2 regions of the Acidovorax sp. M2(2025) genome follow, and region 2 is predicted to be linked to the other one. Evidence: riboswitches for the same ligand, from Rfam matches in the RefSeq annotation. Region 2 holds a riboswitch; the other holds the start of a gene.
What was found. A riboswitch is a leader RNA that binds a small molecule or an ion and turns the genes downstream of it on or off. The one in region 2 is predicted to bind glycine.
Positions count from the first base shown of each region.

Region 1 (7,448 bases), 2.2 Mb from region 2:
GCCGCGCGATGCCGCAACCTTGGCGGCCTTGTATGCAGGACGTCCAGCACTTCCAGCACTTGGCCCCGTTGCAGGCAAAGATCACGGGCCTGGCCTTGTCGAGCGGGCCAGGCTTGTCCAGCGACTGGAAGTCATCCTCGCGGATGCGTTTGCCTTGTATTCCATTTCGGTGCGGGTATCCACCAGCACCGCGCCGCGCGCCAGCAGGCCGTCCGCTTCCTTGGCGCTCATGCGGCACAGGCGGGCTGGAGGGTGGTGAACAGCGCTTTGCCGCGCGCCAGCTCCGCGGGGTCGGCAGCGGTGGCGTGATGCCTTTGTATGCCGGGGCGGACATGCAGGCCGTGGAGCGCTTCATAGCGCAGGCCACGGGCGCGGCCGAGTAGCGCCGCCCGGCGCCCCGCGCGGTGCCTGGGCATTGCGCGCGAGGTGGGCGCCGCCGGCGGGCAGGCGGCTCAAGCCGCTCAAGCCGCCGTGCGCGACGGCACCAGGGCCGCGCCGGGGCGACGCCCCTGCACGCCCTGGAAGGCAAAGTCCACCTCCGGCACCCGGCCGCTCACGATGTCGGCCAGGGCCTGGCCCGAGCCGCAAGCGTGCGTCCAGCCCAGCGTGCCGTGGCCGGTGTTGAGGAACAGGTTGCCCAGGCGCGTGGCGCCGATCAGCGGCACGTTGCTGGGCGTGGCGGGGCGCAGGCCCGTCCAGAACTGGGCCTGCGCGGTGTCGCCCGCGCCGGGGAAGAGCTGCTCCACGCGGCGCACGATGGCCTCGCAGCGCACGGGGTTCAGGTGGCGGTCGTAGCCGTTCAGCTCCGCCGTGCCGGCAATGCGCAGGCGGTCACCGCCGCGTTCGCTTGTGTAGCGCGAGAACACGAGCTTGAACTCATCGTCCGTCAGGCTCACCTGGTGCGCCAAGCGCGCGTCCTTGACGGGCATGGTCACCGAATAGCCCTTGGCCGGGTAGATGGGCAATTCAATGCCCAGTGGCTGGGCCAGCAGCGGGCTGAACGAGCCCAGCGCCAGCACGAAGGCATCGCCGCGCACGCGCTCGAAGCGGCCTTCGGCATTGGTCACTTCCACATGGTCGATGCGGCCGGCCACCTCGCGCAGCGCGGTGATGTGGTGGCCCAGGCGGAATTGCACGCCTGCCGCCTCGCACAACCTGGCCAGTTCGCGGGTGAACTGGTTGGCGTCGCCGGATTCGTCCTCGGCCGTGTAGGTGGCGCCGGCCAGCTGCGGGCGGATGTGGGCGAGGGCCGGCTCAATGCGCACGGCCTCGTCGGCGCTGATGACCTGGCGCTCGCAGCCCAGCGCACGCATCTGCTCCGCGGGGGCGAGCGCGCCCTCGAATTCCTGGGCGTTGGTATAGAAGTGCAGGATGCCCTGCGTGCGCTGGTCGTATTGGAGGCCCGTGGCCGCGCGCAGCTGCTGCAGCACGCTGCGGCTGTAGGTGCCCAGGTTGACGATCTGCTCGATGTTGTGGCGCGTGCGCGCGGGCGTGCAGTTGCGCAGGAAGGACAGGCCCCACAGCCACTGCCGCATGTCCGCGCGCAGGCGGAACAGCAGCGGTGCATCTTCCTTGCCCAGCCACTGCAGCACCTTCAGCGGCGCGCTGGGGTTGGCCCAGGGCTCGGCATGACTCACCGAGATCTGTCCCCCGTTGGCAAAGCTGGTCTCGGCGCCGGGTGTGGCCTGGCGGTCGATGACGGTCACCTCGTGGCCGCGCTGTGCAAGGAAATACGCCGAAGTCACGCCGAGCAAGCCGGCACCCAAAACGATCACGCGCATGATTTTCAAAGCCTTTCTGGGCTCTGGCGCTTGATGGATGTGCGCAGACAGCTATAAATTTAATAGCATGCAGCTGGCGCGCTTCCGCCAAGCTGCCGCTCCCCCTGTCCTTGGTACCTGAGAGATTCACCGCGCACCCACCCGGGCTGCGGCTTGCTCCTTCGGTGCGCTACGCAGCCCCGTGGTGTCCGGGGCGGTGGCGTCTCTCCAGACGGCTTTTGAAAAAAGATGCAGTACGGAACCTGAGCGTGCATGGGAGTTTGCGCCTTCGGTGACGCGGGCGGTGCCGCGTGCTCTCCTGCGGGGCTGATTCTAGGAAGCACTGCGGCGCCCACCGGCATCTTGCCGTGCTAATGGCCGGCAATCGTTGCTGATGCGAGCAGGGCCGGGTGGCCATAATCCGTCGCACTGCTGTTTCCCTCCACCCAACCAACGGCCTGCGCCCCGCACGCCAGGATGCCTTCCATGCCCGACACCGCTTTTGATGCCTTTGCCGCCGCTGCCGTCCTGACCATGGCGCGCCAGGGGCGCATGCCCCGGCCGCTGGACTTGCCCGCGGGGCTGCGGCCGCGGGACGCCGCGCAGGCCTATGCGGTGCAGGACGCGGTGGTGCGCGAGCGCGCGGAGGTGGCCGGCTGGAAGGTTGGGGCCGCAAGCCCGCAGGCCCAGCCCGCGCGTGCGGCCCTCACCCGCGATTCCGTGTGGGTGGCTGCCGGAGAGCCGCCGACCGTCCGGCTCGCGGCCGCGGATTTTGCGGTGGTTGGCGTGGAGGCCGAACTGGTCTATGAGCTGGGCGCCGACCTGCCTCCCCGAAGCACACCGTACGGCCCCGAAGAGGTGCTGGCTGCCGTGGTTTCGGTGCGCGCCGCTATCGAGGTGTGCGACACCCGCTTTGCCGCCTGGGCGCGACAAGGCGAGTGGAGCCGGCTGGCCGACCAGGCCTGCCATGGCGCCCTGGTGGTGGGCTCCGGCTCCGCCGACGTGGCGGCGGTGCGGCCCCTGCAGCAGCCGGTCTGCCTGTGGGTGAATGGCGAAGCGGCGGTGCGGCACGCTGCAGGCGGCAACCCTGCGGGCGACCCCTTGCGCCTGCTGGCATGGCTGGCCAGCGGCGGCGCCGCCAGCCTGGGTGGATTGCGCGCAGGCCAGTGGGTGACTACCGGCTCCTGCACGGGGACGGTGCTGGTCGCACCCGGCACCGAGGTGGTCGCAGACTTTCCGGGGCTCGGGTCCGCCGTGCTGCGCGTGGACTGAGGCGTTCACGCGCCGGCCACCCGCCGTGCGTCAGTGGCGGTACGGGTTGTCGGGGCGGCGGTCGTAGCGGTTGGGCACGCCGTCGCGGTCGTGGTCGCGGGGCCGCTCGTAGCGATTCGGGATGCCGTCACCGTCGCGGTCCCGGTCATACCGGTTGGGAATGCCGTCGCCATCGCGGTCCCACCCGCCGGGGCGCATCTCCCAGCGGCCGCCGTGCTCCACCCAGCGAGGCTCGCGGTAGTAGTAGCCCGGGCGGGCCTTCACCCAGTAGCCCTGCAGCCACACATAGCGGTGTCCGCGCCATTCCCAGTGGCCGGGCACCCACACCATGCCACGGCGGGCATGGGGCATGACTTCGTGGCGGGGCGGCGGCGGCGGGCCGTACTGGACAACGACGGGCGCGGCCGGGCGGTATTGCGGGGGCGGACCCGACTGGATCACGACAGTGGCGCTGGTCTGTGCCTGCGCCACGGTGGCGGTGCCCAGGGCGGACAGCAGGGCGACGGAAACAGCGGCGAGTGCATTGCGGTGCATGGTGGTCTCCTTGGCGCCTGTTCAACGTTCTCACGCGGGTTCTGGAGGACATGTCCGAGGCGTCTGACAAGTGATTCCTTGCGGAACCGGAGCCTTCATGGTGCGTGCGGGTTGTCAAGCCGGTGTAGGCGTTTGGCGAAGACTTGTGACGTAGTGTTTCCCGACCGTGCGAAAGGCCGCAATTCCGTGATGTTTTTCACGCTGCCGCCGCCCGCCGGGTCAGCGCCACCAGACGAGGGCGGCCACCGTGAGCAGCGCCACCCAGGCGGGGTGCCGGCCGTCCGTTGCAAAGAACACCAGCAGCCCGCTGGCGAGCGTGGCGGCGCCCGCCACATCGGCCACCCAGGCGTCCAGGTCGGGGTCCGCAGGCACGGTGCCCAGGCGCCACAGCAGCGCGCTCAAGGCCCAGCCCAGCACGGTGGCCAAGTGCCAGGTGCCCCACAGGATGCGCACCTGCCGTTCGCGCAGCACCGGCTGCCCCGCGGTGGGCACCACGCCGCGCGTGCGCAGCGGGCGGAAGACCCGCAGTTCCCCGACCACCGAGTGGGCCGCACCCACCACCGCGAGGCCCACCGCCGCCAGGACCAGTGCGGTGTTCATGCCGGCGAATGCGGCCCGCTGCCGTGGATCTGGGGGTGGTGCGTGTGCACGCGCGCGCCCAGCAGGGTGAGCAGGTGCATGAGGCCCATCCACATGCGTTCGAAAACGGGCATCTCGCGCGGCACCTGCACCAGATGTTCCCCCAGCACGCGCTGGTGCGCTGGCGGGGTGAGGGGCACGGGGGCCTTGGTGCCGAAGTCGAACACCGGCCGGGTGAACGGCTCCACCTGCCAGGCCTGCATCTCTGCCAGCACGGGGGCAATGTCGCGCGCATAGGTGGGCACGGCCAGGTCCGGGCGGGCCAGCCCCAGGGCCTGGTAAGCCTGCAGCACCTGCGCATCGCGCTGCGGATCGCCCGCCGGCCGCAGCAGGGCCGACCAGGCGCTGGCCACGTGGTGCCGGAACGGCGCGGACAGCTCGCGGGTACAGCCGAAGTCCAGTACCCCCACCGCGCCGTCCGGCGTGAACACGAAGTTGCCGGGGTGCGGATCGGCATGCACCCTGCCGAGCACGAAGGTGCAGTGCAGGAACCAGTCCCACAGGCGCTGCCCCGCCTGGTCGCGCAGCGCCTGGCGGGGCCGCGTGGCCAGCCAGGCCTGCAGCGGCTGGCCGGGCAGGAACTGCTGCGTGAGCACCTGCGCCCGGGTGTGCGACAGCACGGGCCGCGCGATCACCACACCGGGCTGTGCCGCGTGCTGCGCAAACCACTGCAGCTGCGCCGCCTCCTGCAGGTAGTCCACCTCGCGCAGCAAGGTGGCCTCGATCTCGTCCATCACCGCCTGCACAACGGGTGCTTCCGGCAGGGGCAGGTCGGTGTGGGCCAGGGTGCGCAGCACGCCGCGCACCAGCTGCATGTCGCTGGCGATGGTGCTGGCGATGCCGGGGTACTGCACCTTCACGGCCACCGTGCCGTGGCCCGCCAGCTGGGCGCGGTGCACCTGGCCCAGGCTGGCGGCGGCAAACGCGGTGGGCTCGAAGTGATCGAACAGCGCCTCCGGCTCCTGGCCGAACGCCTGGCGGAACACGCGGCCCACCAGCGCGCGGTTCAGCGGCAGGGCCTGGCAGTGCGCGCGGGCCAGCTCGCGCCGCACGCCCTCGGGCAGCAGCTGCGGGTGCATGCTGAGCAGCTGCGACACCTTCAGCGCCGAGCCGCGCAACTGCCCCAGCGCGCCAAACAGGATGCGGCCCACGGCGGCTTCATGCTCGGCCTGGGCCGCGGGTGTGCGGCGGCGGGTGCGGTGCCCCACCTCGGCCATGCCGATGCGTGCGGCGGCCAGCCCGGTGATGGCGCTGCGGGCCAGTTTGCTGGTGCGCGGGGCGCGGTCGCTAACCATGCTGTGCCAGGCGCTGCGCCGTGTCGCGGGCGATGACGCGGTGGAAGGGCGTGACCACCGCCATGTAGGCGTGGCCCAGCAGGTTGTGGATGTGCACCACGGTGCTCAGCACCACGGTGGGCGCGGCGCCCGGGGCTGCGGCGCGCTTGCAGATGGAGACCTGCACGTCCAGGTGCCGGTCGTCCTGGCCCATCACCACTTCCGTGTCGCTCAGGTGCCGGATGCGGAAGATGCCCACGCGGTCGCCCACCCGGTAGCTGCGCGCGTCGTTCAGCGCGCGGCCGCTGGCGGGCGGGTGGCCGTCGTGCAGCTGGCCCAGGTCCTTCAGACCGACGAGCCGCACGGCCTGGTTGCGCACGGCCATGAGCGCGCGTGTCCACGCCGGGGTGCGCGCGGCCACGTCCAGCCACGCCTGCAGCGACGGGCGCTCCGGGTGCCGGTCGGCCACCTCATAGGCATCGAAAAAGTGGGCGCCGGGCAGCGTGGCGTGGATGGCGGTGCCGGGCGGCACCTGCGTGGCGCGCACGGTGGGTACAGCCTGGGGGGGCGAGGTGGCGGTCATGGGGTGCCCTTCCTCTTTTTGCTGGCGGAGGCTGCTGAAGGCCGTGCTGCACGGGGTTTGCGGGCGGGCGCGGGCGGCGCGTCCTCCCCGGCCTGCTCCCGCCGCGGTGCGCTGCCCACCGTCTGCCGGGCCAGCTGCAGCAGCCCTAGCAGCCCGCTGCGGTGCTGGGCCATGCGGGCCATCTGGCTGCGCAACACAAAGCCGCCCAGCTGCAGCACCCGGTTGACCAGGCCGCTGCGCAGCGTCTGCACCAGCACGCCCAGCGAGAGGTCCACCAGCTGCGCGGTGTCGGCAAACTCGTCGGAGGTGTCGCCCAGCCAGTACGTGACCACACCGGCGAGGTAGTCGGTGTACAGGCTGCCCGCCACGCCCTTGAAGTCGCAGGGCTCGATCTCGCCGCTGGCCTCGGCGGCCTCCAGAAAGCTGGCCACCGCTTCGCGCAAGCGCTGGCGCGCGGCCAGCGGCTCGGCCAGCATGGACAGGGGCGAGCGCTGGGCCAGCGTGCGCACCTGCGCCACGAATTCCCGGTCGGCCAGCAGGTGCTCGAGCACCGCGTCCGTCAGGCGCTGCAGCTTTTCCTGCAGCTGGTAGCCAGCGAAGCCCGGGGTCTGCAACGCGGCGTCCAGCGCCTGCTGCACCGCGTCGTCCAGGTAGCCCACCACGATGCGGTCCTTGGTGGGAAAGTACTTGTAGATCGTGGCGTCGCCAATGCCGGCGGCGCGTGCGATGTCCTTCATCGTCGTGCCGTCAAAGCCCTGGCGGGTCATCAGGTCCACCGCGCTGGCCAGGATCTGGCGGCGCGTGGCCTCTTGCTGCTGGCGGGTGGTTTTCATTTCATAAAAATGAAGTTTTAAGTTGATTAAAGAATAGTTATTTTTGTTTAAAGCGTCAAGCGCGTTGTTCTGCGGCCGGCAGGGACGCGCACGGCCGTCCCTGCCGAGGGCCGGCGTCAGAGGTTGGTGCAAGGGGGAAGCCGCCGCGGGGCCGGCAAGGGAAAGGGGCCGCTGCCCCGGCGCGCTGTTGCAGCGCCCCGGGGCGGCCTCGCGGTCAGTGTTCTTCGGTGACGCTCAGGCCGCGGCGGAGGCGGTCGAGCCAATTGTTCAACCTGTTCACCACGCTGTGGCGCAGGCCGAAGAGGCCTTCCATGCGCGCAAAGCGGACCAGGTGGCGCAGCTGGGCGTTGATCTTGGATTGGCCCGTCACCTGGGGCTGGACATAGAACACATGGCCCGCGAAGCCGGCCACGTCGTGCAGGATGGCGTCGTCCACGACCAGCACCAGCACGCCAGGCCAATGCGCGCAGCCATAGAAGGCGATGCGCAGCTGGTTCATGGTGCGGTCGATGAGGCCCGCATCCAGGGCGGACGCATCAATGGCTGCGATCAG
Region 1 covers NZ_CP186262.1:797,719-805,166, forward strand. Annotated here, with positions in the region: gene ACOYR3_RS03715 (hypothetical protein) at 82-231, opposite strand; gene ACOYR3_RS03720 (D-amino acid dehydrogenase) at 462-1,781, opposite strand; glycine riboswitch at 1,876-2,002, opposite strand; glycine riboswitch at 2,003-2,092, opposite strand; gene ACOYR3_RS03725 (2-keto-4-pentenoate hydratase) at 2,247-3,032, shown strand; gene ACOYR3_RS03730 (hypothetical protein) at 3,063-3,566, opposite strand; gene ACOYR3_RS03735 (hypothetical protein) at 3,786-4,166, opposite strand; gene ACOYR3_RS03740 (ABC1 kinase family protein) at 4,163-5,500, opposite strand; gene ACOYR3_RS03745 (DUF2867 domain-containing protein) at 5,493-6,062, opposite strand; gene ACOYR3_RS03750 (TetR/AcrR family transcriptional regulator) at 6,059-6,895, opposite strand; gene ACOYR3_RS03755 (hypothetical protein) at 7,110-7,448, opposite strand, start outside.
Region 1: another riboswitch for glycine. It lies ahead of ACOYR3_RS03720 (D-amino acid dehydrogenase); the one in region 2 lies ahead of gcvT (glycine cleavage system aminomethyltransferase GcvT).

Region 2 (7,448 bases):
CAGGCCGCGCAGGTCCAGGATGCACTCGTGCGCCACGTGGCCGTTCTCGCTGGCGTAGAGCGTGGGGTAGTGGTCCTTCAGGCGGGCGCTGATGTAGTTGGCGCTCAAGATGGCGGTTTCGGTGGCGGCCTGCAGGCCCTCGGCGCCCATCATGCGGATGTACATCCAGCTGATGGGCAGCACGGCGGCGTTGCCCAGCGGCGCGGCGCTGACGGGGCCGACCTTGCCGGCGGCCGGGGCCTGCGGCTGGTCGCCCTGGCCGGGCAGGCCGGGCAGGAAGGGCACCAGGTCTTGCACCACGCACACGGGGCCGACGCCGGGGCCGCCACCGCCGTGGGGGATGCAGAAGGTCTTGTGCAGGTTCAGGTGGCTCACGTCGCCGCCGAACTCGCCGGGGGCGGCCACGCCCACCAGGGCGTTCATGTTGGCGCCGTCCACATACACGCGGCCGCCGTGGCTGTGCACCAGGGCGCACAGTTCCTTGACACTGGTTTCGAACACGCCGTGCGTGCTGGGGTAGGTGATCATCACGCAGGCCAGGTGGGCGCTGTGCTGCTCGCACTTGGCCTTCAGGTCGGCCAGGTCCACGTTGCCGCTGGCGTCACAGGCCGTCACTACCACCTGCATGCCGGCCATCTGGGCGCTGGCGGGGTTGGTGCCGTGGGCGCTGCTGGGGATGAGGCAGATGTTGCGGTGGCTTTCGCCGCGCGCGGCGTGGTAGCCCTTGATGGCCAGCAGGCCGGCGTATTCGCCTTGTGAACCCGCGTTGGGCTGCAGGCTGATGCCCGCGTAGCCCGTGGCCTGGCACAGCCAGGCGCGCAGTTGCTCGTCCAGCGCTTGGTAGCCTTGCAGCTGGTCGGCAGGGGCAAACGGGTGCACGTTCGCAAACTCGGGCCAGGTGATGGGGATCATCTCGCTGGTGGCGTTGAGCTTCATGGTGCAACTGCCCAGCGGGATCATGCTGCGGTCCAGCGCCAGGTCCTTGTCGGACAGCTGGCGGATGTAGCGCAGCATGCCGGTTTCGCTGTGGTGGGTGTTGAACACCGGGTGCGTGAGGTATTGGCTGGTGCGGCGCAGCGCGGCGGGGATCAGCGGCTCCACGCCGTTTTCAAATGCGTCGAAGGTGGGCAGCGTCTGGCCGTCCTTGGCGAAGACCTTCCACAGCAGCTCGACATCGGCGCGCGTGGTGGTCTCGTCCAGCGAAAGGCACAGGTACTCTTCAAAGTAAATGCGCAGGTTGGCGCCCATGGATACGGCGCGGGCAGCGATGGATTTGGTAGCGGCGCCGGTGTGCAGGCTCAGCGTGTCGAAGGTGGCCTGTTCACGCACGGGGGCGCCCAGCTGCTTGAGGCCCTGGGCCAGGATGGCGGTGTAGGCGGCCACGCGCTGGGCGATGCGCTGCAGGCCTTCGGGGCCGTGGTACACGGCGTACATGCTGGCCACCACGGCGGGCAGCACCTGGGCGGTGCAGATGTTGGAGGTGGCTTTTTCGCGGCGGATGTGCTGCTCGCGCGTTTGCAGGGCCAGGCGGTAGGCGGGCTTGCCGTGCACGTCCACGCTCACGCCCACCAGGCGGCCGGGCATGCTGCGCTTGAACTCGTCGCGGCAGGCCATGTAGGCGGCGTGCGGGCCGCCCGCGCCCATGGGCATGCCGAAGCGCTGGGTGGTGCCGACCACGATGTCGGCGCCAAACTCGCCCGGCGGCGTGATGAGGGTGAGCGCCAGCAGGTCGGCGGCCACGATGAAGGCGGCTTGCTGGGCGTGGGCCTTTTCCACGTCGGCGCGCAGGTCGTCAATGCGGCCGCTGGTGGCGGGGTATTGCGCCAGCACGGCAAAGTACTCGCCCGCCAGCAGGGTGTTCCATTCTTCGGCCGAGTTGGCCAAACGCACTTCCAGGCCCAGGGGCTTGGCGCGGGTCTGGATGACTTCGATGGTCTGGGGGTGGGCGTCGCCGGCCACCACAAAGACATTGCTCTTGCTCTTGACGGAGCGCTTGGCCAGCGTCATCGCCTCGGCGGCGGCGGTGGCTTCGTCGAGCATGGACGCATTGGCAATGGGCATGCCCGTCAGGTCGCAGACCATGGTCTGGAAGTTGACCAGCGCCTCCATGCGGCCCTGCGAAATCTCGGCCTGGTAGGGCGTGTAGGCGGTGTACCAGGCGGGGTTTTCCAGGATGTTGCGCAGGATGACGCCGGGGGTGTGCGTGCCGTAGTAGCCCTGGCCGATGAAGCTCTTGAGCAGCTTGTTCTTGCCGGCGATGGCCTTGAGTTCGGCCAGCGCTGCGGCCTCGGTGGTGGCGGGCGGCAGGTCCATGGCGCGGCCCCGGGCGATGGAGCGCGGCACGATGGAGTCGATGAGCGCGCGGCGCGAGGCCTCGCCGATCACGGACAGCATGTGGGCTTCATCCGCCGCGTCGATGCCGATGTGGCGGGGCAAAAACTCGGCGGCGTTCTCCAGCGCGGAGAGGGGCAGGGCGGCGGTCATGGTGGGGCGGTGGTCTGCTATGAAAAGGGGAGCTGCTCGCGCTTGTTTTTAGCCAACCTCAGATCGATTTTGGTCTGAGATCGGCATGGATAAAGCGCAAGCAGCTATGGTTTTTGAGGCGCTTTGTGCGGCAAGCCCGGCGTTCAGGCGTTGGCGGCGAAGGCGCTGTAGGTCGTCTCGTCCATCAGCTCGGCCAGCTGGCCGGCGTCGGACAGCTTGACCTTGAAGAACCAGCCGGCGCCCAGCGGGTCGCTGTTGGCCAGGGACGGGTCGGCGCGCAGGGCTTCGTTCACTTCGACGATCTCGCCCGCGACGGGCATGTACACGTCGGCAGCGGCCTTGACGGATTCGACCACGCCGGCCACTTCGCCCTGGCTGTAGGTCTTGCCGACTTCGGGCAGGTCCACGAACACCACGTCGCCCAGCGCATCCTGCGCATGCACGGTGATGCCGACCACGGCAGCGGCGGCATCAGCGGCGTTGATCCACTCGTGTTCTTTGGAAAATTTGACGGTCATGGGGAAGCTCCTCAGGCAAAGGGGGTAAATGAAGGAATCAGCAATGTAGCGGGCGAACGGGGCGAATGGACGCCGTATGCGCTGCCGTCCGCGAAATCAGCCGCGGTAGTAGTTGGCCGGGACGAAAGGCATGGCCCGCACTTCCATCGGCACGGCCTTGCCGCGCACGATGGCGTTCACACGCGTGCCGATGGCGGCGTGGGCGGCATCCACGTAGCCCATGGCCACGGGCTCGTTCACCGTGGGGCCCAGCAGGCCGCTGGTGACCTCGCCGATCTTCTGGCCGTCCGTGCCTTGCAGCTCGGTGTGCTCGCGCACGGGCACGCGCTCCAGCGCCACCAGGCCCACGCGCTTGCGCTGCAGGCTGGCGGGGTTGTCGATCTGCGCCAGCACCTTGTCGGCGCCGGGGAAGCCGCCCGCCCGCGCACCGCCGGTGCGGCGCACCTTCTGGATGGCCCAGTTCAGTGCGGCCTCGGGCGGGGTGGTGGTGGTGTCGATGTCGTTGCCGTACAGGCACAGGCCCGCTTCCAGCCGGAGCGAGTTGCGCGCGCCCAGGCCGATGGGTTTCACTTCGGGCTGGGCCAGCAGGGCGCGGGCGAGCGTCTCTGCCTGGGCGGCGGGCACGGAGATCTCAAAGCCGTCTTCGCCGGTGTAGCCGCTGCGGGTCACAAAGCAGTCGCAGCCCGCAATGCTGAACGCGCCACCGGTCATGAACACCAGTTTTTCGACGCCGGGCGCCAGGCGGGCGAGGGCGGTGACGGCCTGCGGGCCCTGCAGCGCGAGCAGGGCGTGGTCGGGCATGGGCACGACCTTGCAGCGCTGGCCGATGCGGGCCTGGATGTGCGCGATGTCGCCCACCTTGCAGGCGCCGTTGACGATGACGAACAGCGTGGGCTCGCCGTCCACCACGCCCTGGTTGAAGAACATCAGGTCGTCGATGATGGTGCCCTCATCGGTCAGCAGCAGGCCGTAGCGCTGCTTGCCCACGGGCAGGTCGATCACGTCCACGGGCATCAGCGTCTCGAAGGCTGCAGCCGCATCGGCACCGATGAGCTTGAGCTGGCCCATGTGCGACACGTCGAACAGGCCCGCGGCCGTGCGCGTGTGCACGTGCTCGGCCATCAGGCCGGCGGGGTATTGCACGGGCATGGAGTAGCCGGCAAACGGCACCATGCGGGCGCCCAGCTCAATGTGCAGGGCGTTCAGGGGCGTGGTGAGCAGGGGGGCGGATGCGGAAGCGGGCGTGGCGGTCAAGGCGGAACTCCGGGCAAATGGTGGCCGCGACCCCATGGATCGCGGGATTTGCCCTGCTGTCCGCTTTACCTGAGAGATTCACCGCGGCGCCCTGGCTGGCCGCGCGGCTTGCTCCTTCGGTGGATGGCCCATCGCGCGATGCGGCGGGACCATCTCTCTCCAGCAAGGTAACGCCCGCATCGCTGCGGGCGGTTGCCAGTCCTTTTGCCTGAGCGTTCGGCAGCTGCCTGCGCCTTCGGCGGTGCCGCGCTGCCTTCGTTGCGAAGGTGGGGCACTCTCTCCTGACGGCCACGATTGTAATGCCTACTTGGCGTACACCAGGTCGCGCAGGCTCAGCGAAATGCCTGGCACGTAGGTGATGACCAGCAGGCACACCAGGATCACGCAGACGAACGGCAGCAGGTGGCCCACGATGCGGTCCAGCGAAATCCGGGCCACCGTGCACGCCGCAAACAGGTTCACGCCGAAGGGCGGGGTGATCATGCCCAGCGCCAGGTTCACCACCATGATCAGGCCGAAGTGCACCGGGTCCACCCCAAAGTGCTGGGCCACCGGGGCGAGGATGGGGGCGAGCACGATGATGGCGGCGCTGGTCTCGATGAACATGCCGATCAGGAACAGCGCCGCATTGACGCCCAGCAGGAACATGGCCGGCGATTGCAGCACGCCTTCCAGCCAGTGGCCGATCGCGTCGGGCACGCCGGCGCGCGTGATCAGAAAAGCAAACAGGCCCGCGTTGGCGATGATGAACATGATCACCGCGGACGAGATGGCCGACTTGCGCAGGATGGCGTACAAGTCCCGCAGCTTGATCTCGCGGTAAATGAGCACGCCGACCAACAGCGCATAGAACACCGCCACGGCCGACGCTTCGGTGGGCGTGAACACGCCGCCATAAATGCCGCCCAGGATGATGACCGGCATCAGCAATGCCCAGCCCGCCTGCAAGGTGGCGCGGCCCAGGGGCATGCGCCCGTCGCCGTCGTTCTTGCCCCAGCCCTTGATCTTGCAATACACCCACACGAAGCTCATCAGCGCCAGGCTGATGAGGATGCCGGGGCCGAAGCCTGCGATGAACAGCTCGCCAATCGACACCTCGGCGCTCACGCCGTACAGGATCATGGGAATGGAGGGCGGAATGATCACGCCCAGCTCGGCGCTGGTGGCCTGCAGCGCGGCCGCGTAGCTGGTGGGGTAGCCATGCTTGATGAGCGCCGGAATCAGGATGGCGCCGATGGCGAACGTGGTGGCCACCGACGAGCCCGACACCGCCGCAAAGATCATGCAGGTGAGCACGCAGGTCATGGGCAGGCCGCCTTGCACGCCGCCCACGATGCTCTTGGCAAACTCCACCAGCCGGCGCGAGATGCCACCGGTTTCCATCAGGTTGCCCGCCAGGATGAAGAAGGGAATGGCCGCGAGCGGGAACTTGTTGATTGAGGCGAACATTTCCTTCACCGAGATCAGCATGTTGGCGTTGGACACCTGGATGCCAACGATCGACGCGAGCCCGATGGACACCGCGACGGAGACGGTGAGTGCGAAGCACAGCACCATGGTGACGAGCATGGTGGGGGTCATTGCGCGGTCTCCAGTTCCTGGCGCTGCGGGTCAAGCCAGTTGCCCACGATGCCGACGGCGCTGAACAGGCCGCCCACCGGCATGGCGACATAGGCCCAGAACATCGACACCGATTCCAGCCCCGCCATCGACTGCACGCCGCCGCGCTGGGCGTAGTCCCAGCCGAACCACACGATGACCGCGATGAGCGCCAGCGCGGCCAGGCTCACGACCGCATCCAGCACGCGCCGCAGGGCGGGCGGGCTCCAGCGGTAGAGCACGTCCACGCTCACCATGGCGCCCTGGCGAAAGGCCGCAGGAATGGCGAGGAACACCATCCAGATCAGGCTGAAGCGGATCAGCACCTCGGTCCACTCGGCCGGCTGCTCCAGCACGAAACGCATGACGATCTGGAACATGCCCAGCAGCGATGCCAGGGCCAGCATCAGGCAGGCACCCGCCATGGCGGCGCCGGTGCTCCACCGTTCCCATTGAAGAAAGATTTTTTTCATGAATGAAAAAGCCCGTTTGCGCGCGGCAAACGGGCGTTGAAAGCCAGGACCAGGAGCAACGGGTGCGTCCGCCGCACGCGTTGCGGGTTACTTGACGGCCCGGATCTTGTCCAGCGCAGCCTTGCCGAACTGCTTTTCGAACTCGGCATTCACGGGCGCCAGCGCCGCCACGAACTTGGCCTTGTCCAGGTTGTCGATCACGGTCATGCCCTTGGCGCGCAGGTCGGCCACGCCCTTGGCATCGTCTTCGTCCACGCGGGCGCGGTTGGCCTTGGCGCCTTCCTTGGCTGCGTCGAGGAAGGCTTGCTTGTCGGCGGCCGACAGCTTGTCGAACGCGGCCTTGTTCATCAGGAAGATGCAGGGCGAGTACACGTGGCCGGTGAGCGACAGGTGTTTTTGCACCTGGTCAAACTTGGCCGAGATGATGACCGACAGGGGGTTTTCCTGGCCGTCCACCGTGCCTTGCTGCAGGGCGGTGAACACTTCCGGGAAGGCCATGGGCGTGGTGATGATGCCGAAGCCCTTGTAGGCAGCGATATGCACCGGGTTCTCCATGGTGCGCATCTTCAGGCCCTTCAGGTCGCCGGGCTCCTTCACGTCACGCTTGCTGTTGGTCATGTGGCGGAAGCCGTTTTCCGCCCACGCCAGCGCCTTGAAACCCTTGGCGTCAAACTTGGACAGCAGGTCTTGCCCGATGGGGCCGTCCAGCACGGCGCGGGCGTGCGCCTTGTCGCGGAACAGGAAGGGCACGTCCAGGATCTTCGTCTCGGGCACAAAGTTGGGCACGGGGCCGCTGGAGCTGAACGCCAGCTCCTGCGTGCCTAGCTGCACGGCCTCGATGGATTCGCGCTCGCCGCCCAGGGCGCCGTTGTAGAAGGTCTGCACCTTGTAGCGGCCGCCCGTGCGCTTCTCGACTTCCTTGGCAAACGTGTCGATGGCGACGCCCTGGTGGGAGTTCTGGGCCGTCGAGATGCTGATGCGCATGGTGGTCTGCGCAGCCGCGGACGCCACAAAGCCGAGCGCAAGGCCCAGGCCGACGACGAGTTTGGTCAGTTGCATGCTGTCTCCTGTTGGAATAGTGGGCGGGGGCGGAAGAACGCGCGGCGCCCCGCAGGGGCGG
Region 2 covers NZ_CP186262.1:3,012,215-3,019,662, reverse strand. Annotated here, with positions in the region: gene gcvP (aminomethyl-transferring glycine dehydrogenase) at 1-2,484, opposite strand, end outside; gene gcvH (glycine cleavage system protein GcvH) at 2,628-3,002, opposite strand; gene gcvT (glycine cleavage system aminomethyltransferase GcvT) at 3,099-4,256, opposite strand; glycine riboswitch at 4,303-4,429, opposite strand; glycine riboswitch at 4,443-4,550, opposite strand; gene ACOYR3_RS14010 (TRAP transporter large permease) at 4,560-5,837, opposite strand; gene ACOYR3_RS14005 (TRAP transporter small permease) at 5,834-6,328, opposite strand; gene ACOYR3_RS14000 (TRAP transporter substrate-binding protein) at 6,416-7,387, opposite strand.